4 regions of the Neorhizobium sp. BETTINA12A genome follow, and region 4 is predicted to be linked to each of the others. Evidence: predicted binding sites of a transcription regulator. Region 4 holds the regulator's gene; each other region holds the start of a gene.
The links. The regulator PhoB, encoded in region 4, activates phosphate uptake and scavenging genes when phosphate is short. The targets are predictions, from matches to a motif close to TGTCATNNANCTGTCAT.

Region 1: MOV61_RS17345 (DapH/DapD/GlmU-related protein) is a predicted target of PhoB. The motif match lies at 4,071-4,087, and genes of this name have one in related genera.
Region 2: MOV61_RS18170 (alkaline phosphatase) is a predicted target of PhoB. The motif match lies at 3,153-3,169, and genes of this name have one in related genera.
Region 3: phnC (phosphonate ABC transporter ATP-binding protein) is a predicted target of PhoB. The motif match lies at 1,634-1,650, and genes of this name have one in related genera.

Annotation. Positions count from the first base shown of each region.
Region 1 is NZ_JALBGW010000070.1:16,469-21,958, reverse strand. Features, by position in the region: gene MOV61_RS17355 (DUF1501 domain-containing protein) at 1-767, shown strand, start outside; gene MOV61_RS17350 (hypothetical protein) at 914-1,315, shown strand; gene MOV61_RS30600 (GCG_CRPN prefix-to-repeats domain-containing protein) at 1,472-1,774, shown strand; gene MOV61_RS30485 (hypothetical protein) at 1,986-2,171, shown strand; gene MOV61_RS17345 (DapH/DapD/GlmU-related protein) at 2,197-3,852, opposite strand; gene MOV61_RS17340 (FadR/GntR family transcriptional regulator) at 4,132-4,869, shown strand; gene MOV61_RS17335 (Fic family protein) at 5,210-5,490, opposite strand, start outside.
Region 2 is NZ_JALBGW010000077.1:59-5,548, forward strand. Features, by position in the region: partial or broken gene MOV61_RS18155 (ABC transporter permease) at 1-109, opposite strand, end outside; gene MOV61_RS18160 (ABC transporter ATP-binding protein) at 106-795, opposite strand; gene MOV61_RS18165 (hypothetical protein) at 798-1,265, opposite strand; gene MOV61_RS18170 (alkaline phosphatase) at 1,347-3,098, opposite strand; gene MOV61_RS18175 (ribonuclease D) at 3,583-4,206, shown strand; gene MOV61_RS18180 (DUF817 domain-containing protein) at 4,222-5,082, shown strand; gene MOV61_RS18185 (hypothetical protein) at 5,186-5,490, shown strand, end outside.
Region 3 is NZ_JALBGW010000158.1:5,400-10,889, reverse strand. Features, by position in the region: partial or broken gene phnK (phosphonate C-P lyase system protein PhnK) at 1-259, shown strand, start outside; gene phnL (phosphonate C-P lyase system protein PhnL) at 272-982, shown strand; gene MOV61_RS24665 (DapH/DapD/GlmU-related protein) at 979-1,596, shown strand; gene phnC (phosphonate ABC transporter ATP-binding protein) at 1,711-2,568, shown strand; gene phnD (phosphonate ABC transporter substrate-binding protein) at 2,650-3,561, shown strand; gene phnE (phosphonate ABC transporter, permease protein PhnE) at 3,634-4,614, shown strand; gene phnE (phosphonate ABC transporter, permease protein PhnE) at 4,614-5,490, shown strand, end outside.
Region 4 is NZ_JALBGW010000005.1:81,594-87,083, reverse strand. Features, by position in the region: gene pstB (phosphate ABC transporter ATP-binding protein PstB) at 1-151, shown strand, start outside; gene phoU (phosphate signaling complex protein PhoU) at 197-910, shown strand; gene phoB (phosphate regulon transcriptional regulator PhoB) at 932-1,615, shown strand; gene MOV61_RS02995 (PACE efflux transporter) at 1,625-2,062, opposite strand; gene MOV61_RS02990 (GcrA family cell cycle regulator) at 2,252-2,788, opposite strand; gene MOV61_RS02985 (aspartate aminotransferase family protein) at 3,197-4,393, shown strand; gene argF (ornithine carbamoyltransferase) at 4,448-5,365, shown strand.

The sequences.
Region 1 (5,490 bases), on a different contig from region 4:
AAAGGGTGGCGCCAGGCGCCACCGAACGCGTGCGGGGGCTGTCGGTCGGAACGACTGCGGCGCTCCTCATCCGCGGCAAGGCGCCGGTGCTCGGTTGGGCGCCTTCCATCCTGAAACCGGCGGACGGCGATCTCGCTCCCCGTCTGGCCGATCTTTACGGGCAGAAGGATCCGGTTCTCGCCCGCCTTCTCCAGGAAGGGATCGACACCGGGAAAATCGCTTCCGGCATCGACATCAAGGCGCGCGGAGGTCCGGGAGACCCGAACGGCATGGAACAGATGGCGAGAGGCGCTGCACGGCTGATCGCCCATCCTGAAGGCCCCCGCGTCGCGGCTCTGGCTTTCGAGGGATGGGATACCCACGCTCAGGAAACCGATCGGCTGGCAAAATTGCTGACTGGCCTCGACAACGCGCTCGCCGCGTTCGAGCAGGAGCTCGGCCCGGTCTGGAAGGATACCGCGATCCTCGTCGCGACGGAGTTCGGCCGGACGGCCCGCATCAACGGAACCGAAGGCACCGACCATGGCACGGGCACGACAGCCTTTCTTGCCGGTGGAGCGATCCGCGGCGGCCGGGTCATCACCGACTGGCCCGGATTGAAGGAAGCGCAATTGCGCGACGGCCGCGACCTTGCGCCAACCACCGACATCCGGGCGATTATCAAGGGTGTCGCAACCGATCTGCTCGGCGCGAACGCCAACCATCTCCGCGACGTGGTTTTCCCCGGCTCGGACGGTGTTCAGGCAGTAAAGGGCCTGATCGTGTGAAGGCATCTGCATAACCTGGTCCCCCAAATGACAGCTATGCCGACATCCTGGTGAGTTCGGAGCGTTGCAACTTCTCTGTACCAGGGGCGCCTGGAACAAACCAAGCCGGTGATTGTTGTTGGCCATCCGCAATCGGAGGTCACGACATGAAACTTCTGGTGATAACGGCCGCAGCCGTTCTTTCGCTGTCGGCTAACTTCACGTTAGCGCAGGAGACGCCCAATGCGTCTCCTGGCGCACCACCGCCGGCTGAGGCAGATCGCTCCCCGAAGGCGCCGTCGCCTGTCACTCGAGAACTTGACGCAGACAGGGACGGAAACGAATGGCGGATGGCACCCATGGCAGACCGTTCACCGCCACGGGAGCGGGGCGCGCGGTTCCGCATCGAGAACGGCCGGACCACGATCGACCTGCGTTGCGCCGACGGCGAACCGACGAAGGATTGCGCGGATCTTCTCCTGCAGGTGCTGGACCGGCTGCAACGAGGAAACTCTTCGTACGATTCCGACTCTCGCGACTACGGCCGGGACCGCTCACGTGATCGCTGAAGCGGGGCCAAGGTAGCAGATCTTTTCCAGGGCGTTTCAGCTTAAGGCGGCGCGGAAGCGACCACAGAGAAGCTGAAGCACAGATGAATACGGACTTCAGCAACGGTTCAACGACCTTGCCGCAATCTGTCACCGTGTGCACTCTGGAGGAAACCGATGCGCAGGATTATCTTGGCGGCCAGTCTGGCCGCAGCTTGTCTGTTCGGCGGCGTGGCGAACGCCATGCCAATTGGCGACATTGTCGTCCCCACGAAGCCAATCGCCGAAAAAGTCGACTGGGCTTGCGGCCGTGGTTACCACATGAACCCGTGGGGCGATTGCCGCCCCAACCGCTGGCGCCCGCCACCGCCGCCGCGCTATTATAGCCATCGGTGGGACCGTCGTGATCGATGGGACGACCGGGGACCGCCGCGCTGGGAAGGTCGAGGTTACTGGCGCGATCGCCGGGACTGGCGTTGAAATGAGAAAGGCCCTTCTGTTCTGCAGAGGGGCTTTTTTTCTTGGTCACGCCGGCTGCGATGACCGGGCATTACGTCTCCGAGACCGGACGGGCGGAAACAATGTTCTCCTCCCCCCGACAAGTCGGGGTTGGCCGCTTAAGTTCAATTTTTGCCACTCCCAGCGAACATTCACGAGCCCGGATCGTTGTGTAGCCAGGAGGAAAACGGCCATGAAAAAGGACAGCAATCGACAGGTCAGGATCCCTGGGCCGCGTGATCACGATGTCGCAGAACACTGCCGGAAGAATGGGATGAGGCCGGAAGACGAGAGGAAGATGCTGAGGCTGCTGGGAAAGCACGCCCCTGCCCATGAGATCCACTCGAACTCTCCGCCGCGACCACCGCGGTTCCGTTAATGAGCGGCAATGGCGCTTCAGATGGCTACAGCCCCATTCCCGCCGGCCGCGTCCGATGCACCCCCTTTGGAACGAAAGCGAATTGTTCGGCAATGCCCAACAGGTCCGCAGCAAGGTGCAGCGCCGCAAGCCACATCTCGGTACCCTGCAAGCTTCCTGCCTGGCCGTCGGCGAAGGCAAAACCTCGTTTCGGCTGCCACCGGTCCGGCGATTGCAGGATGATGTCTTCGGCCACGGTTTCCGCGTGGCTGCGCATGAAATCCGTTTGTTTGAGGCACAGCCAAAGCGGATGGACCGTGTCGAGCAGATTGCAGGCCGTATAGGTTGGGCCGGAAAAACCACCATTGTTTCGGTAATGCAAAATAACGGAGTTGATCGCGGCTTCGGGAAAAGGAACAGGAATGCCGAACTGGGCATGGGCTCCACGGGTGAGGCGATAAAAGCCGTTGACCGGTTGCAGTAGCCCTTGTTCCGCGGTCGGTTTTCCCCATAACCCGGTCGAACGATCGGCATGGGTGGTCAGCCAGCCAAAGAGGATTTCCTTGCCCCTGCCGCTCCTGAAATACCGCGCGTTGAAATAGAGCGCAGTGGCGATAGCGTCCACCCGGTCGCCGCACCACCATGCGCGGGTGCTCCAAGGCAAGGCCTCCAGCCAGTCGCATAACGCAACGGCGTCCATTTCGACGCCGGAGATCGGGTGAGACGGGTGGGCGCCGAGTATCTCCAGCGCATAACCGACCGCCAGCACGTTATAGAGAGAAGGAGAATCATCGCGGATGTTCTTCGCAGGGTCAGGGGGCCGAAACGGATCGGGAAAGAAGCCGGTCGCCGGGTCCTGCAGCGCCTGCAGACGATCGATGATCGCCTTCGCCTCATTCCCCGCAGGCTGTTCTCCAAAACCGGCGGCGATCTCGATCGCATCGCATTCATGCCTGACGCTCATGCGCGCGATGCCGTCGGCGTCCATCGACAGATAGCCGTCCGGTGTCAGATGCTGTTCCAGCACATCCCGCCACTCAGCTTCCGCCACCTTGCTGATCCGCAGCAGCGCCTGCTTCACCTCCGCACGACGCGATTTTCCAGCGGCTGTCGTTTCCCCACGACGGCGCACGACTTTGGCCGGCACCCCCGCCGCGATTGCCAGATCTGGAATGTCCTTGGTGACAACAGCCCCGGCGGCGATAACCGCACCCCTACCGATCGTCACGCCGTCCAGAATGACCGCATTGGCACCGATCCAGACATCATCGCCGATCGTAATGCCGCGCGTCTCATGAGGCTGATCGTTGATCGGGATGTGCGGATCGTCGAAGCCATGATTGAAACCGACGATCGACACCAGCGAGGCAATACGCACGCCGTTTCCGCACCGGACCTTTCCGGAGATGCATGCGTAGGGGTTGACCGAACAATGGGCGCCGATTTCCACGTCTCCCCGCACGAGGGCGTGCCCCGCAATCCAGGAACGATCGCCGAGGATCAGGGATGATGTGAAAATGCGGGCCTCGCTTGCGATGTAAGCGCTGTCTGCGATCCGCGCCCCGGCGGACCGCGCCAGTTTTTCCTTCAGCCTCTTTTGCAGATCGCTTTGAATATCCGCAGGCCTGCGTTCCCAGGTGAGGAATTGCAGCCTGGCTTCCCGATCCAACTCGGATTCGGGAACTTCTGGATCTGTCCGCATCTCGTCACTCGTTTGCACGCCGGCTTCATGCTCGAAAAGGCCGACAGGGTCGGAAAGCGATGGCCGATGTCATCATACCAATTTTTGACACTCGCCGAGTTGACGAAATACAGCAGACGAATTTAAGCGTCCAGCTTTTGTTTTCGATCTCCGCCGACGCCGATCAATGCCTCTCAACGCAAATGGAATTCACTCCCGCATTGATATGAGCCTGAATTTGTCATACACGTGTGATGAATACGGCGCGGACGCGTCGCGTCGTTGCAGCGGGGATTGAGCGTGACAACCCAGATCAAGGATCGGAACAAGGGATCGGGATCGCTGGTGTCACGGGTCGGCGAAAGTCTTCGGACGGCAATTGCCAGCGGTCAGTACTCGCCCGGCGACAAACTCCCAAGCGAAGCCGAACTGACGGAAACCCACGGCGTAAGCCGGACTGTGGTCCGCGAAGCGGTCGCGGCGCTCAGATCGGACGGGCTTGTCGAAGTGCGCCAAGGCGCGGGAATTTATGTGCTCAGCCAGGAGACTTCCGCTCCTTCCGGCCGGAAAATCGACCGGGCGCGCGTATCGTCCGATCTGGAGGTGCTCGAGGTGCGGGCTCCGCTTGAGATCGAGGCTGCCGGTCTGGCGGCGATGCGCCGGTCGCCGGCGCAGGAAGAGGCAATCTTCGATTGTCATCGGCATATTCTGCAATGCATCGAGCAGAATGAATCGATCCGTGAGGCGGATCTTGCGCTGCATTTCGCCATCGCCGACGCCACGAACAATCCGCTGTTCCGGCAGCATCTGGAATTTCACGGCACCGCGGCCATTCCGCAATCGAGGGCGACGCCCGGCGAACGGTCCGGAGAACAGTCCGCCTACCGCCGCATGATCCATACGGAACATGAAGCGATCGTCGTGGCGATCTCCGATCGCAACGAGGAAGCGGCGCGCAATGCCATGCGCGACCACCTGAGAGGCAGCCAGATCCGCTATCGGGATGTGCTGAGGGATTTCAAAGCGTTTTCAAGCTGATGCTCCAGTAGGCCAGCCGCATGGCCGGCCCGGCTCTTGGGCCCCAATCCGCTGTGAACAGCACCGAAGGTTGATCGTTTGAAAATGCGGCAAGCGCCTGACTTAACTTGCAAACTCGCAACGAGGGCGGAGACATCATCGGCGACGATCGTGACCACACCCGATCTGCATTTCATCTCAGTAGATCAAGGCTCTGCGGGACCGATCATAGGGGTCAACCATCGACGCTGATTCACAGCCTCGATGGCAGTAGCGAAGGCCGGGGGACGATCGGACCGCACCCCGGGGTCCCGTTAACGCCAATTTTAGCTCACTGGCGGTCCGCCATTCATTTTCTTGGTCAGCTCAGGCCGTACCAGGTACCGCGGCCCGCTCCATGAAGGGTTAGATGTCCCTGCTCGTTTAATGCGCGCAGATGATCCTTGACGGTATTTCTGCTTGCGCCTGTGGCCTTGGCCGCGTCCATCACGGTCACTCTTCCACGCTCGCGGGCCAATTCGAGAATTGCGATGGACAGCTCCGGCAGATCACCAAGAAGGATGCGCTCGCGTTCGATCTTGCGCTCCAGCCGCTGTTTCTGCCGCTGCAGGCTTCGCAGGAAGAACTCGACCCACGGATTCC
Region 2 (5,490 bases), on a different contig from region 4:
CCTGCAGCGTGACGGTGACGCCGAGGGCGGTGGCGAGCGCAACCAGCAGCACAACCACCACAGCGCCAAGCCAGAGGCGGCGCAGATCAGCGGCAATGAAGCGGATCATGCCGCCACCTCTTCGCGAAAACTGTCGGAAACGATACGACCGGCGCCAAGAGTGATGCGGCGATCGAGCCGGTCGATCAGGCGCTGATCATGGGAAACGACAATCAGAGTGCTTCCGGTTTCGCCGGCCATATCCAGAAGCAGCCGGCCGACTGTCTCGCCGGCCTCGACATCAAGGCTCGCGGTCGGTTCGTCGGCAACGATCACGCCCGGCTTGCGTAACACCGCGCGGGCGATCGCGACGCGCTGCATCTCGCCGCGCGACATGGTCTCGATCTTCTGGCCCGGACGGAAAAGGCCTACGCTTTTGAGGAGATCGTGGCCACGGGCGATCAGCGCCGCATCGGCGACACGGGCCAGCCGGGCCGGCAGAAGCACGTTCTCGACCGCCGAGAGGCCGGGAAAAAGATGGAAATCCTGCATCACGAGGCCGACATGTTCAGCCCGCCAGCGGTCGCGCGCCGTCTCGGAAAGCCGGGCGATATCCTCGCCGCTCCAGAAGACCTTGCCGGAGGTGGGGCGCTCAAGCCCGGTGATCACATTGATGAAAGTGCTCTTGCCGGAGCCCGAACCGCCGGTGACGGCAACGCGCTCGCCGGCTGCGATCGTCAGAAAATCGACCAGCAAAACCGGGCTGTTCAGACCGGCGAACGACATGGCCAGATTGTCTATACGCAAGGAAAGCATGTTCACGCGCCCTGATATGCCGCGTCGCGGATCCTCAGAAGACTGACAAATCCGGTATCGGGATCCCTCCAGGAGCCGACCTCAAGGGTGCCGCGCACCTCGATCGTTTCGTTCGCCTGGGTGAATGTCTGCTTGCGGTGGAGGTAGATGACGACGATGTTATCCGGCCAGTCCGCATCTGAGGAGCAGAAGGGGCAAAGCGCCATCGGCACTTCGGTCAGCACGAAGAAAGCCGCTTCCGCCTTCAGCGGCGGCGCCATGAACCCGCGGATCGCCACCTCGCGGCCCGCCAGCTTCTTCACCTTGTCGGAAAATTCCAGGCCGAGAACGCTGTACTTGCCATAGAGTTCGTTAAAACCGAGGTCATCGGCAGCGGCGGCGGAACGGGCTGCCGCAAGCAGCGGAGCTGCGGCGGCGGCCAGGCCGAGCACGGAGCGGCGGCTGAAACCCTTTGAAAAGAGCTTTTCCATGAAACCCTCCTGAAACGCTATTCCCGGCCGTGTTTCGGCCGGGAGCGTTGTTCTACCACGGGTACGGCAGGCCGTCAGACCTTAGTTGGTCTGCTTGGTGCCGAGCGCGAAAGTATCGGCGAGCACCTTGTAGATGTCGCTTTCTTCCATATAGCCCTTGAAGCCTTCCGAACCGGGGCCAGACGACTGCAGGACGACGTCATCGACGGAGTGAACGCCGCTGTCGCTGCTCTTCGGGAGATTGCCCTGAACGAAGACCGCGCCAGGCACGTTCTTGTATTGCTCATTGGCAACGTATTCCTTCTTCTCGTTCTGGATCGCCGGAACGAACGGGCCATCCATTTTCGGGCGGAAGGTTTCGTAGTGGTCCGGGCCGTTGGTGGCGGCAAGGAACAGCCGGCGCGAAACGTCGATCTTGTCCGGATAACCGTCGCCGTTTTCGTCCTTGTAGTTGGGGAAGCCGGCTTCGGCATAGGTGCCGACCTTTTCGCGCATCTCGGTGCCCGGCTTGTCATCGTCAACCGTGCCGATGATCGAAACGCCATGGGTGTGGTCGCCGGTGACGACGATCAGCGTGTCGGGATGGGTCTTCTGGAACTCGCGGGCGACAGCGATCGCCTGGTCGAATTCGATGGTTTCGATGACGGCACGGTCCCAGTCGAGCGGATGGGACATCTTGTCGATCGAGGAGCCTTCGACCATCAGGAAGAAACCGTCCTGGTCCTTGGAAAGACGATCGAGGGCTACCTTGGTCATGGCGACCAGACCCGGCTGGTTCGGATACTTCTCGACGGTGCCCTTCTTCAGGAACTCGCGGTCAAGCGTGACGTCCATGTTGCCAGGATGGAAGAGGCCGAGCAGCAACCCATTGGCGTTTGCGCCGGCTGCAAGTTCGTTCTTGTCAGTGGCCAGCGTGTAGCCGGCATCCTTGAAGAGCTTGACATAATCCTTGTCGTCCTTGCGCTTCGAGCCGGCAGTCGCCTGCGGCAGGAAATACGCAGAACCGCCGCCGAGCAGGACGTCCGGCTTGACGCCTAGCAGCATGCCGACGACATCGGCCTTGTCGTTGCGGTTACGGGTGTGGGAGACGACGGCGGCAGGCGTCGCGTCCTCGATTTCGGAGGTGGCGACGATACCGATCGACTTGCCGGTCTGGCGGCGAAGTGCTTCAGCAATCGTTTCGACCTTGGGGTCGTCCAGCGAGTCCGGCGTGCGGTCGGCATAAACGCCGATCGCGTTCACGGCGGTCTTGTGACCGGTCATGTAGGCCGACATCGTGTTGGCCGAGTCGGTGTCGACAGCGTTGGTCGCCGAGGTGCCGACGAAGGCCATATGGTCGAGGTCGTCCATGGCGAGACGGCCGTTGGCCTTGCCTTCGGTCATGCCCTTGGACATGATGCGGGCAGCTGTGCGATGCGCGACCGAAAGGCCATCGCCGAGCATGAAGATGATATTCTTGGCCTTCGGGGCAGAACCCGTGCCGTAGACATTCCAGGTGACGGTCTTCGTCTCGGAACCGGCCGAAATCTCGACCTTGTAATCGCCAGCGGTGGCGATGGTCAGGCCGCGCAGGATGACGGCAGAACCGAGGATCTTGTCCTTGTTCTTTTCTTCCGCGACGAACTGGACTTCCTTGCCGAGAACAGTCTTGTAATCCTGGCCGTTGACGGTGATCTTGACGTCTTCCGGCTTTACGACGGAGTTGAACTCGACCTTGAAATCGAAGGGGGAGCCGCTGAGGATCGTGGCGCGATCCAGCGGATAAACGGTGGCAGCCTGGGCGGCGCCGGCGAGCGCGGTCGAAACGACCAGAGCGGCAAAAATCTTGCGCATAGTAACCTCACGAAAAGTTCAAAGGGAAGGCGAGGTTTCGTATATCGGCGGTGCGTGACACCTACGTGACGCCAATCACAGATCGCGGCACCTCGGCTGTCGTAAGGCAAAAAGCAATGTTTTGAAGGAAATCCTGCTCCAGAAACGGAAAAAGCCTGGCGCGGGAGGAGGGTGCGCCAGGCTTTAAACTTGATCGACAACTGGGAGGAGGAGGATGTTGTCGATCCGTATCAGGCAACACTGGGAGGAGGAGTGCGTCGCCCGATGACCAAAGATATAGGCTAATCGTTTAAGCAGGCCAAGCCGCTTGGTTGCAATGCAGCAATGCATTAAGTGCAAGGCTGAGCAAATGCCCGCGCAGAATTCGGTCGCGTAATGAAACACATTTGACCGCTGGCGGTGCGGCCTTCCCAAGATCACCCATATCCCTGGCGAAAAACGTGGTTTATAGCGAATCCTTGCAGACAGGCAGACGGAGACGGACATGGCAGAGATCAGGTATCATGAAGGCGATATTCCGGCAGTCGCTGCAGCCCGATATACCGGGGCGATCGCCATCGATACGGAAACGCTCGGCCTCGTGCCCCGTCGCGACCGGCTTTGCGTCGTGCAGCTTTCGCCGGGCGACGGCTCGGCAGACGTGATCCGCATCGCGGCCGGCCAGAACGAGGCTCCCAATCTCGTCGCCATGCTCGCCGATCCGTCGCGCCAGAAGATCTTCCATTACGGCCGCTTCGACATCGCCGTGCTCTTCCATACGTTCGGCGTGACCACGACGCCGGTGTTCTGCACCAAGATCGCCTCGCGGCTGACCCGCACCTATACCGACCGGCACGGGCTCAAGGACAATCTCAAGGAAATGCTCGACGTCGACGTTTCCAAGGCGCAGCAGCAATCCGACTGGGCCGCCGAGGTGCTTTCGCCGGCGCAACTCGAATATGCTGCTTCCGACGTGCTCCACCTGCATGCGCTGCGCGACAAGCTGACCTACCGCCTGGTGCGCGACAAGCGCGCCGAACTGGCCCAGGCCTGTTTCGAATTCCTGCCGACGCGGGCGAAGCTGGACCTGCTGGGCTGGGAAGAGGCCGATATCTTCGCCCATAGCTGATAGGCTGACCGGCGGATGGATCAAGGCTATCGCGAACGTCCGGCGGCCCACGAGACCGGGCCTTATCTCGAGCCGTTGCGACTTCTCATTCGCGGCGCGCTCGCGCCGCTTCCATGGTGGCTGTCAGAATTCATCCTGTTCGGCCTGAAACAGGCCTGGGCCTGCCTGTTCGCGGCGATGATGCTGGCGCTGCTGCTCATCACCAAAGTCATCTGGCAACCGGATTGGCCGGTCCATCGCTACGATTTCCTGTTCCTCGCCGCCCTGACGATCCAGATCTTGTTCCTGCGCTTCAAGATGGAAAGCTGGGACGAAGCCCGGGTCATCCTCGTCTACCACGTCACGGGAACCGTGATGGAGATATTCAAGATCCATATGGGGTCATGGGCCTATCCGGAAACATCGCTTCTCCAGATCGGCGGCGTGCCGTTGTTTTCCGGCTTCATGTATGCGGCAGTCGGCTCCTTCATGGCCCGCACGATCCGCATCTTCGACATGCGCTTCAGCCATTATCCGCCAATTTGGCAGACGGGGCTTCTGGCGATCGCCATTTATGCCAATTTCTTCAGCCATCATTTTCTGCCGGATATCCGCTATCTTCTGTTTGCGGCGACCGTGATCGTGTTCCGGCGGGTGAACATCCATTTCACCACCAACAGGACAACTTTGCGGATGCCGCTGGTGCTTGCCGCGTTTCTTTCCTCGGCCTTCCTCTGGCTTGCGGAGAATATCGGAACGCTGACGGGCACCTGGATCTATCCGACACAGAAGACCTGGCACATAGTATCGTTCGGCAAGCTCGGGTCCTGGTATCTGCTTCTCTACGTGAGTTTTGTGCTGGTGACGCTGGTGGTGAAGCCGCGGCCGCCCGAATAGATAAAGGGTGACATAAGTTCTAGCCACCCGGTAACGTCTCGTTAACCCTTCAAATCTAGTTTTGCTTGGCGGTGCACCTTTCGACGAGACCGGATTTCGGGCCATGTTGCTTCCTACCCAGCAGACTTATGGGCTTGCCGCGACCAACATGATGCAGTCGATGCTCGACGGCATCGAGGAACAGCGCAAGAAAGACGAAGAGCAGCGGACCGGCAAGAAGAGCGATCCGGTTGTCGAAGCACGGATCAGCGCCAGCGAAGACGCCCGGCGCGCCCGCGACAAGATCGCCTCCGCCCTTTTCAGCGTCAACAAAACCGACCCCAACGAATTGAAGATCGAGCTCGTCGATCGCCTGGCGATCAAGCTCGGCATCGATACCGATGAGGCGCGCTCCTCCTACAAGCTCGG
Region 3 (5,490 bases), on a different contig from region 4:
CTTCATGGACGAGCCGACCGGCGGCCTCGACGTCTCGGTCCAGGCGCGCCTGCTCGATCTCGTGCGCGGCCTCGTCAACGATCTCGGCCTGTCGGCGATCGTCGTCACCCACGATCTTGCGGTCGCCCGCCTCCTGTCCCACCGGATGATGGTGATGAAGGACGGCTATGTGATCGAGCACGGGCTGACGGACCGGGTGCTCGACGATCCGCGCGAGCCTTATACCCAGCTTCTCGTCTCTTCCATTCTTCAGGTCTGAGGAAAAACGATCATGGCAACTCCCCTCGTCGTTTCCGAGGTCTTCAAGAGCTTCACCATGCATCTGCGCGACGGCATCAAGCTGCCGGTCGTCAACGATGTGAACTTTTCCGTCGCGAGCGGCGAATGCGTCGTGCTCGGCGGCCCTTCGGGCATCGGCAAGAGCTCGATCCTGAAGATGCTCTATGGCAACTACGCCGTCGATGCCGGGCAGATCCTGGTCGACCACAAGGACCGGCTCGTCGATATCGCCCGCGCTGATCCGCGTACCGTGCTCGACGTGCGCCGCCATACGCTCGGTTATGTCAGCCAGTTCCTGCGCACCGTCCCGCGTGTCTCCGCGCTCGACGTGGTCGCCGAACCGCTGGTCGCCCGCGGTATCGCAGCGCCGGAAGCACGCGACAAGGCGGCCGAGCTCCTGGCCAAGCTCAACCTGCCGCGAGAACTCTGGACCTTGCCGCCCGCCACGTTTTCGGGCGGCGAACAGCAGCGGGTCAACATTGCCCGCGGTTTCATCACCAGCCACCGAATCCTGCTCCTCGACGAGCCGACCGCTTCGCTCGACGCCGTCAACCGGCGCGTCGTCGTGGACATGATCGCGGACAAGAAACGCGAGGGCGTCGCCCTTCTCGGCATCTTCCACGACGAGGAAGTGCGCGAGGCGGTGGCAGACCGCGTTCTCGACGTCTCCCAATTTTCTCCGCGAAAGGCAGTCGCCGCATGAGCGTCAAGGTGGGGCTCGAGCCCGCAATCCACGAAACGGCAAACGTCAGCAATTCCACGCTCGGCCCGTATACGGAAGTTTCCGAACGCTGCCGCATCAGCGAGGCCGAGATCGGCGCCTATTCCTATATCATGCAGGACGGCTCGATCTGGTGCGCAACGATCGGCAAGTTCGTCAACATGGCGGCCTCCGTGCGCATCAACGCCACCAATCATCCGACCTGGCGGGCGACGCTGCACCACTTCACCTATCGCGCCGCCAGCTACTGGGACGATGCCGAGGACGAGAAGAGCTTCTTCGAATGGCGGCGCGACCATCGCGTCACCATCGGCCATGACGTGTGGATCGGCCATGGCGCCACCGTGCTACCGGGTGTCACTGTCGGCAACGGTGCGGTGATCGGCGCCGGTGCGGTCGTCTCGAAGGACGTCGCGCCCTATACGATCGTCGGCGGCGTGCCGGCTAAACTCATCCGCGAGCGTTTCACAAAAGCGGTCGGCGAGGCGATGGACCGGCTTGCCTGGTGGGACTGGGATCACCTGAAACTGAGAGGTGCTCTCGATGATTTCCGGGCACTTTCGGCAGAGGAATTCGTGTCCCGTCATGCCACGTAACGGAAGCGTGACGGGCACTTTCGGAATATAATAAAATCGACATAAAACCGACATTCAGACTTCATCAACCATCGCTATCGAGCACTCAGAAAAAGGCTGAATTGGCGAGAGAGCATGAAGTTCGAGTTGAGGGACATCACCCGCCGTTTCGGCGACCGTATCGCGGTGAGCGCCGTGAACGTCGAGATTCCCCAAGGCCAGATGGTCGGCATCATCGGCCGCTCCGGCGCCGGCAAATCGACCCTGCTGCGCATGATCAACCGTCTGCAGGAGCCCAGTTCCGGCTCCATCTACTTCAACGGCGCCGAAGTCTCCTCCCTCAAGGGCCGGGCATTGCGCAACTGGCAGCGCGACTGCGCGATGATCTTCCAGCAGTTCAACCTGGTGCCGCGCCTCGACGTGATGACCAATGTGCTGCTCGGCCGTCTCAATCACCGTTCGACGACCATGAGCCTCTTGAAAATCTTCAGCCGTGACGAGCGCGTCATGGCGATGGCGGCGCTCGAGCGGCTCGGCATCGAACAGACGGCGTTGCAGGCTGCCGGAACATTGTCGGGCGGACAGCAACAGCGCGTGGCGATTGCCCGTGCGCTGGTGCAGGCGCCGAAAATGATGCTCGCCGACGAGCCGATCGCCTCGCTCGATCCGCTCAATGCCAAGATCGTCATGGACGCGTTACGCGACATCAACGAGCGCGAAGGCATCACTGTCATCACCAATCTGCACACGCTCGACACTGCCCGCAGCTATTGCGAACGGATTATCGGCATGGCGGGCGGCCGCGTCGTCTTCGACGGACCGCCGCAGGAGCTCAATGCCAATGCGGTGCGCGAGATCTACGGCTCCGACAGGGATGGCGCCGGGATCGACGAGACGATGACGTCGACCAGCCTCGCCTCCACCCGTCGCGGCGAGGCTCCGGTCGCGATCGACACATCCGGCATGATGGCCGAAGCCGCCGCCATGCGCTGACCTGTTTCCGGCTGCCGACCCGCGGCCGGAAGACTGACGCCCTTTCCGGGTTGACCACCCCAATCACCAAAGGAGACTTCCATGTCTGCATTCCGCAAGATCCTGATGGCGACGATCGCCATCGCTGCCGTCGCCGGCCAGGCCCACGCCCAGAGCGCACCCGTTCTGCGCATCGGCCTCGATGGCGGCGAAAACGAAGCCGACCAGGTTCGCCGCACCGAATGCGTCAAGCCGGGCCTGATCGCCGCGACCGGCGCTTCGGATGTCAAGCTCTTCCCGTCGCCGAACTATAACGGCGTCATCCAAGGCCTGCTCGGCGGCACGATCGACCTCGCCGTCATGGGTGCATCCTCCTACGCTTCGATCTACATCAAGGACCCGAACGCCGTTACCCCGGTCCTGACAACCAAACAGGCCGACGGTTCGACCGGCTACTACTCGATCATGGTTGCCCGCAAAGATTCGGGCATCAAGACGCTCGCCGATGCCAAGGGCAAGAAGATCGGCTTTGCCGATCCGGACTCGACCTCCGGTTACCTCGTACCGAACGTCTCCCTGCCGAAGGACATCGGCATGCCGGTCAAGCAGTACTTCTCCGAAACCGGTTTCGGCGGCGGCCACGAGAACCTCGTTCTCGGCATTCTCGACAAGAAGTTTGACGTCGGCACCACCTTCGGTTCGGCTGTCGGCGACTGGGCGCAGGGCTACTCGTCCGGCAACCTGCACATCATGGTCACCAAGGGCCTGCTCGACATGGACGACATCGTCCAGGTCTGGAAGTCCCCGCTCATCCCGAACGGCCCGCTGATGGTTTCCAACAAGCTTTCGGACGACATGAAGAAGAAGGTGACCGCCTACTTCGCCGAGCTGCCGAAGAAGGACAAGGCCTGCTTCGAGAGCTTCACGGGCGGCGGCTACGTCGACTGGTCGCCGGTCGACCAGAAGTTCTACCAGACCATCATCGACGCTCGTAAGGCCGTCATCGGCGGCTGATCCAGCGCCTGATCAATATCTTGGCGGCGGCATCATGACGATGCCGCCGCTCGTTCAACAAGGATGCCCAGAATGGCGCACGTGGCCGAACCCGCTCAACTCAGCGGGCTGCAGGAAAGCTCCCGCACCATCCTCGACCATTACCAGCAACAGGTGCGGACCCGGCGGATCTATACCGTCGTCTCCATTGTGGTTTTCCTGATCGTGCTCGCTGCGTCGCTGGATTTCGCCAACCAAGCCAATTCCGGCAAGTTCTTCGAACGTCTTCCCTATTTCTTCGACTTCATCAAGAGCTTCGTGCCGAACAGCCCGCTGGAGATTTTTCGCGCCATGTTCGACCTGCCGTCGCCCTATGCCGACGGCTCGATCAAGTTCGACTACACGAGCGACCGCGTCTGGATCACCGACAGCTTCTACATTCCGAACTTCTTCTATCAGCTCGCCATTACCCTCAATATCGCGATCGTTTCGACCATTCTCGGCTCGACCGGCGCCTTCCTGCTCTGCTTCTTCGCTTCCTCCAACCTCGTCGGCTCGCGGGCAGTGCGTTGGGGAGTGCGGCGGATCATGGAAATCATGCGCGCCTTCCCGGAGATCGTCATCGCCGGCCTTCTCGCCGCCATCCTGTCGATCGGTCCGATCGCGGCGATCATCGCGGTCTCCTTCCACACCATCGGCGCGCTCGGAAAGCTGTTCTTCGAAGTGGTCGAGAATGCCGACATGAGGCCGGACGAGGGCCTGCGGGCCTCGGGCTCCAGCTGGCTGGAGCGCGTCCGCTTCGCGATCCTGCCGCAGGTCCTGCCGAATTTCGTGTCCTACACGCTGCTGCGCACCGAGATCAATGTCCGCGCCTCGACCATTATCGGCGCCGTCGGCGGCGGCGGCATCGGTGAGGTGTTCAGCCTGTCGATCGGTCGAGACCACGCCGCCAAGACCTATGCGATCATCATCCTTCTCCTGGTCACCGTCATCTGCGTCGACCAGTTCTCGGCCTGGCTGCGCCGCCGGCTGATCGGCAGGCAATCGTTCGAATTCGGCCGGGGAGCCGCCTGATGTCCACTCTCGCCGTCAATGCCGCAGATCGCGAACGCCTGCTCACCGCCTATCCGGAAGTCTTTCACCGCAGCTTCATGCAGCGCTGGGGCCTGGCGATCGCCGCCGTTGCGGTCTTCGTCTACCTCGCCTTCTGCTTTTCCTTCTTCAACGTCATCCCCACCTTCGTCAACGGCAACTGGGACCGCGCGGCGATCTACATCCAGGACTGGTATTCCTGGCGGGCCCAGCCGCGCCTGCGCTTTCAGAACGGCCAGGTCGTGCCGCAATGGACCAGCCGCCGCCAATATCCCGAGGGTGCTGCGATCGACTGGCTGAAGCCGACCTCGAACGGCGGCTACACGGTCCTTTTCGGCGGCGAGAACCGCCTGGAAGTGACCCCAAGCCAGGTCGATGTCTATATCGACGGCAAGCTCTATCCCGTCGCGATCAACGGGGACCGGGCGTCTCTGCCGGCAGGTGCGCCGGCGCGGATGGAGCAGGACGACAACAAGGTCAATGTCCGGTTCGGTTTTGCCGGCCAGGCGGAAATCCGCAGCAACCAGGTCTATATCCAGCGGCGCTTTCTCGGCTGGGCGAATTTCTTCTTCGACACCCACTCACCGTTCTGGGGCCGCAGCTTCACCGGCGTCGCCGGGCTTATGTTCTTCGGCGAGCGACTCGATCCGGCTCAATCCAATGCCTCGCTGGCTCTCGACAACTTCCTGAACAATGGCAGCTGGCAGCACGGCGATATTCTCTCCAAGCTAATGCAGACGCTGGTCATGGCCTTTGTCGGCACGCTGTTTGCCACCCTCGTCGCCTTCCCGCTCGCCTTCGTCGCGGCGCGCAATATCACCACAAGCCGGCCGATGAACTGGGGGATGAAGCGCTTCT
Region 4 (5,490 bases):
GACGCACTCGATGCAGCAGGCTGCCCGCGTCTCGCAGCGCACCGCCATGTTCCATCTCGGCCAGCTCGTCGAGGAGAACGACACCGACAAGATGTTCACCAATCCCGACGACCAGCGCACCCAGGATTACATCATGGGCCGTTTCGGCTGATCCAGCCGACTGTGCCGCCTGAAAATCAATTTTGAGGACTAGAAGATGGCATCGACCCATATCCTGTCGGCTTATGACGACGAACTGAAATACTTGAGCCGCCGCATTTCCGAAATGGGCGGTCTCGCCGAGCAGATGTGCTCGGACGCCGTGCGCGCGCTGGTCAATTCCGACGCCGCACTCGCCCAGAAGGTCATTTCCGATGACGTGATCCTCGATCACGCCGAGCGTGAGATCGGTGACAAGGCGATCATCACGATCGCCCGCCGCCAGCCGGTTGCAGCCGACCTTCGCGAGATCGTCGGTTCGCTGCGCATCGCCTCCGATCTGGAGCGCGTCGGCGACCTTGGCAAGAACACCGCCAAGCGCGTCATCGCGGTTCAGGGCACCGGCGTTCCGCGCAAGCTCGCCCGCGGCCTCGAGCATCTCTCCGATCTCGCCCTCGTGCAGCTCAAGGACGTCCTCGACGTCTATTCGACGCGTTCGGCGGAAAAGGCCGAGGCGATCCGCAGCCGCGACGAGGAAATCGACGCGATGTACACCTCGCTGTTCCGCGAACTCCTCACCTACATGATGGAGGATCCGCGCAACATCACCACCTGCACGCATCTGCTGTTCTGCGCCAAGAACATCGAGCGTATCGGCGACCACGCCACCAATATCGCCGAGACCATCTACTACATGACGACCGGTGCCCAGCCGGAAGGCGATCGTCCGAAGGACGACTCGTCGAATACGCTCGGCGCGATCACCGAATAGAACTGACGGAGCAGGCCAAGAATGCTGCCGAAAATTGCTGTCGTAGAAGACGAAGAAGCGCTGAGCGTGCTTCTTCGTTACAATCTGGAAGCCGAGGGTTATGAGGTCGATACCGTTTTGCGGGGCGACGAAGCCGAAATTCGGCTTCAGGAGCGGGTACCAGACCTCCTGATCCTGGACTGGATGCTGCCCGGCGTTTCCGGCATCGAACTCTGCCGCCGGCTGCGCATGCGCCCGGAAACGGAGCGCCTGCCGATCATCATGCTGACGGCCCGCGGCGAGGAGAGCGAGCGTGTTCGCGGCCTCGCCACCGGCGCCGACGACTACGTGGTGAAGCCTTTCTCGACGCCGGAACTGATGGCCCGCGTCAAGGCGATGCTTCGCCGCGCCCGTCCCGAAGTGCTCTCCAGCGTGCTCCGTTGCGGCGATATCGAACTCGACCGGGAAACCCATCGCGTTCACCGCAAGAGCCGCGAAGTGCGCCTTGGCCCGACCGAGTTCCGCCTGCTGGAATTCCTGATGGCCTCGCCTGGCCGCGTTTTCTCGCGGTCGCAGCTTCTGGACGGCGTTTGGGGTCACGACATCTATGTCGACGAGCGCACCGTCGACGTGCATGTCGGCCGTCTCAGGAAGGCGCTCAACTTCTCCAATATGCAGGATGTCATCCGCACCGTCCGCGGCGCGGGTTATTCAATGGAATCCTGAGAGGCGGCTTTAAGCCGCCTCGGTCTGCCGCTGCCATTCCGGCAGCGGAAAGATCCGGTCGTAGGCCCAGTTGAACACGAAGGCATAGACCACGTAAAAGACCGCGAACGACACGTCTATCGTCAGCGCATGGACGAGGCTGATGCCGAGATACCAGGCGATCAGCGGCAGAAGCGCGATCAGCAGTCCAAGTTCGAACAGCACCGCATGCGCCACGCGTATGGTGGTGTTTTTCTGCGTGCCGCCGGTAAAGCGCTGCATCAGGTGGTCGAAGCCGAGATTGTAGAGATAGTTCCAGCCAGTGGCGATCGTCGCGCTGCCGATGCCGACCACGCCGATATCGGCGGCCGGCATGCCGAAGGCGAAGGAGCCGAGTGGTGTGATGAGAGCGAGCCCGATCAGTTCGAAGCTGATGGCATGGCGGATACGGTCGCGTGTCGAGCGCATGATGACCTCCTGGGGTGCTTTCCGGGCCGTCCCGGAGTTTCTGCCCAAATGGGGGAGGTCGTCCTCGCTGACCTTCAGATAGGCGTAAAGCCGATCCGGAGCAAGGCTTGGCCGGCATATCTGCCGTGCACAACAAAAAAAGCGGGCCTTGAGCCCGCCTTCGATTTCGCCCTCGTGTCGCGCCGCCGCTCAGACCCGAGCGGCAACCTTGCGGCGCTCGTTGACCGGCTGGTAGGCGAGCTTTGCGTGGTAACCGCAATAGGGCGATGCATCCGGGGATTCACAGCCGCAGAAGTGGAAGTCTTCCTTGAGCGGGTCGCCGACCGGCCATTTGCAGGTGCGCTCGGTGAGTTCCGTCAATGCAAGGCGGCGGGAGATCGGCACGACTACGTTGGAGGCGGGACGATATTCCATCTCCTGGTAGGGTTCGATCTCGATCTCTTCCTTGACCATCGTCGCGCCGACGGCGCGGGTAACGGTCCGGGTCGTGACGCGCGACGCATAGTTCGGAGCCCGCGGCGCCGATGTCGTGCGCTTGGCAGCCGATGCGCGGCCGGTCGCAACCGTACCGCCGGCTTTCGCCCGGCCCGGCAGGCTGAGACGATGCACCTTGCCGATCACGGCATTTCGGCTTACGCCACCAAGTTGTGCTGCGATCTGGCTGGCACTCAGGCCCTCCGACCACAATCTTTTGAGCTTCTCGACACGCTCGTCTGTCCAGTTCATGCCCGTTCTCCGCCTTTGAACGTTGCTGGCATGCAGAATCCTTCCACCTTTGCTGCGAAAATCATTTCGCAGCACCCACTATATCTATGCTTGAGGTGACTAGTTCCGCCGCATGCAGTCTAGTAATTGATCATTAACCTAGTGTGAGGCTGACTCCGTGGCAAGAGTCGGAGGAATCTGCGGGATTCGATTTCGTGGTTTTCCCCAACTTGCTGTGATGGAGAGTCATTTTTGTCACAGAAGCCAGCACCTGTCGGTTTCCGGTCGAAACACGCGTAAAACGCCGAGCTTTGTTGACATTGACGGCCTAAACCCCGATAGTGCCCCCGCCGCCCAGTGGGCGGCATTTTTGGTTTTTCTGGCCGGTTTTGTCGGCCTTTTTTGACTGCCTAGAGGAGTGATGTCGCCATGGCTGAAGCCGCGCTTTTCGACACGTTTGCCCGGGCTCCGCTGCGTTTTGAACGCGGCGAGGGCGTATGGCTTGTGACGGAAAGTGGAGAGCGATATCTCGACTTCGGCGCGGGCATCGCCGTCAACTCGCTCGGTTACGGCCATCCGCACCTCGTCGGCGCGCTGAAGGCACAGGCCGACAAGGTCTGGCACACATCAAACCTCTTCGAGCAGCCCGGCCAGGAGACGCTGTCGCGCCGCCTCGCCGACAACTCTTTCGCGGATAAGGTGTTCTTCACCAATTCCGGTGCGGAGGCGCTCGAATGCGCCATCAAGACCGCGCGCCGCTACCAGTTCGTGAAGGGCCATCCGGAACGCTTCCACATCGTCACCTTCGAGGGCGCCTTCCATGGCCGCACGTTGGCGACCATCGCTGCCGGCGGCCAGGCGAAATATCTCGAAGGTTTCGGCCCCAAGGTCGAAGGCTTCGATCAGGTACCGTTCGGCGATATGGACGCTCTGAAGGCTGCGATCACCGATGCGACCGCCGCGATCCTCATCGAACCGATCCAGGGAGAGGGCGGCATCCGGCCGGTTCCAAAGGAATTCCTGGCTGCGCTGCGGCAGATCTGCGACGACAACGGCCTGCTGTTGATCTTCGACGAGGTCCAGACCGGCGTCGGCCGCACCGGCAAATTGTTTGCCTATGAATGGACGGGTGTTTCGCCCGACATCATGGCGCTCGCCAAGGGCATCGGCGGCGGGTTCCCGCTCGGGGCCTGCCTCGCGACCGCGGATGCCGCGTCCGGCATGACAGCCGGCACCCACGGCACCACCTACGGCGGCAACCCTCTGGCCATGGCGGTCGGCAATGCCGTGCTCGACGTGATCCTGGGGGACGGCTTCCTGGAAAATGTCCGCGACGTCACGTTGGTCTTGCGGCAGGGGCTAGCCAGCCTCAAGGATCGCTTCCCCAGCGTCATCGAGGATATCCGCGGCGAAGGCCTGCTGCTCGGCGTGAAGGCAAAGGTGCCGGCGGGCGACCTGGTTGCCGCCATGCGCGGCGAACATATGCTGGCCGTTCCGGCCGGTGACAACGTGGTGCGTCTCCTGCCACCGCTCACAGTCACGGCGGAGGAAGCTCGCGAGGGTCTCTCCCGCATCGAGAAAGCGGCGGAAAAGCTCTCCGCCTCGGAAATGAAGAAATCGGCCTGAGCGGGCAAAAAGGGGGATGCCGTTGTAGGTTTCCCACGTCACAGGGAACATCACATGGCATCTCCCAAGCATTTCCTCGATCTTTCCGCCGTTTCCCCGGCTGATCTGCGCAGCATTCTCGACGACGCGAAGACCCGCAAGCAGGCCACCAAGGCCGGCACGGCGGAAAAGCCGCTCGCCGGCAAGATGCTGGCGATGATCTTTGAAAAACCTTCCACCCGCACCCGCGTATCCTTCGATGTCGGCATGCGCCAACTCGGTGGCGAGACGCTGTTCCTGTCGGGCACCGAAATGCAGCTCGGCCGCGCAGAGACGATCGGCGACACCGCCAAGGTTCTGTCGCGTTACGTCGATGCCATCATGATCCGCACCACGGATCACGCCCGTATGCTGGAGCTTGCCGAACACGCGACCGTACCGGTCATCAATGCCCTGACCGACGACACGCATCCCTGCCAGATCATGGCCGACATCATGACTTTCGAAGAGCATCGCGGACCGATCGCCGGCAAGACGGTTGCCTGGACCGGCGACGGCAACAACGTGCTGCATTCCTTCGTGGAAGGTGCTGCCCGTTTCGGCTATCGGATGAACATGGCTGTGCCGATGGGTTCGGAACCCGCCGACAAGTTCCTCAACTGGGCGCGCAACAACGGTGGCAACATCATGCTTTGCCATGATGCCGAAAAGGCGGTTGCCGGCGCCGATTGCGTCGTCACCGACACCTGGGTTTCGATGAACCAGGAGCACAAGGCGCGCGGCCACAATGTCTTCCAGCCCTTCCAGGTCAATGCCGACCTGATGAAGCGGGCCGACAAGGAGGCGCTGTTCATGCACTGCCTTCCGGCTCATCGCGGCGAGGAAGTCACCGACGAGGTCATCGATGGCCCGCAGTCGGTGGTCTTTGACGAGGCTGAAAACCGTCTCCACGCGCAGAAATCCATTCTCGCCTGGTGCTTCGGCGCGGTCTGAACGCAATGTCCCGGACGGTGCGGATGTGAAGAGCGGCGGCGATCGAACCTTGATTTCCGCCCCGCAATCCCCCATCTGTCGGCTTTCAACAATACGCCGTCTTCTGGACTGGCGTTTCAACACAC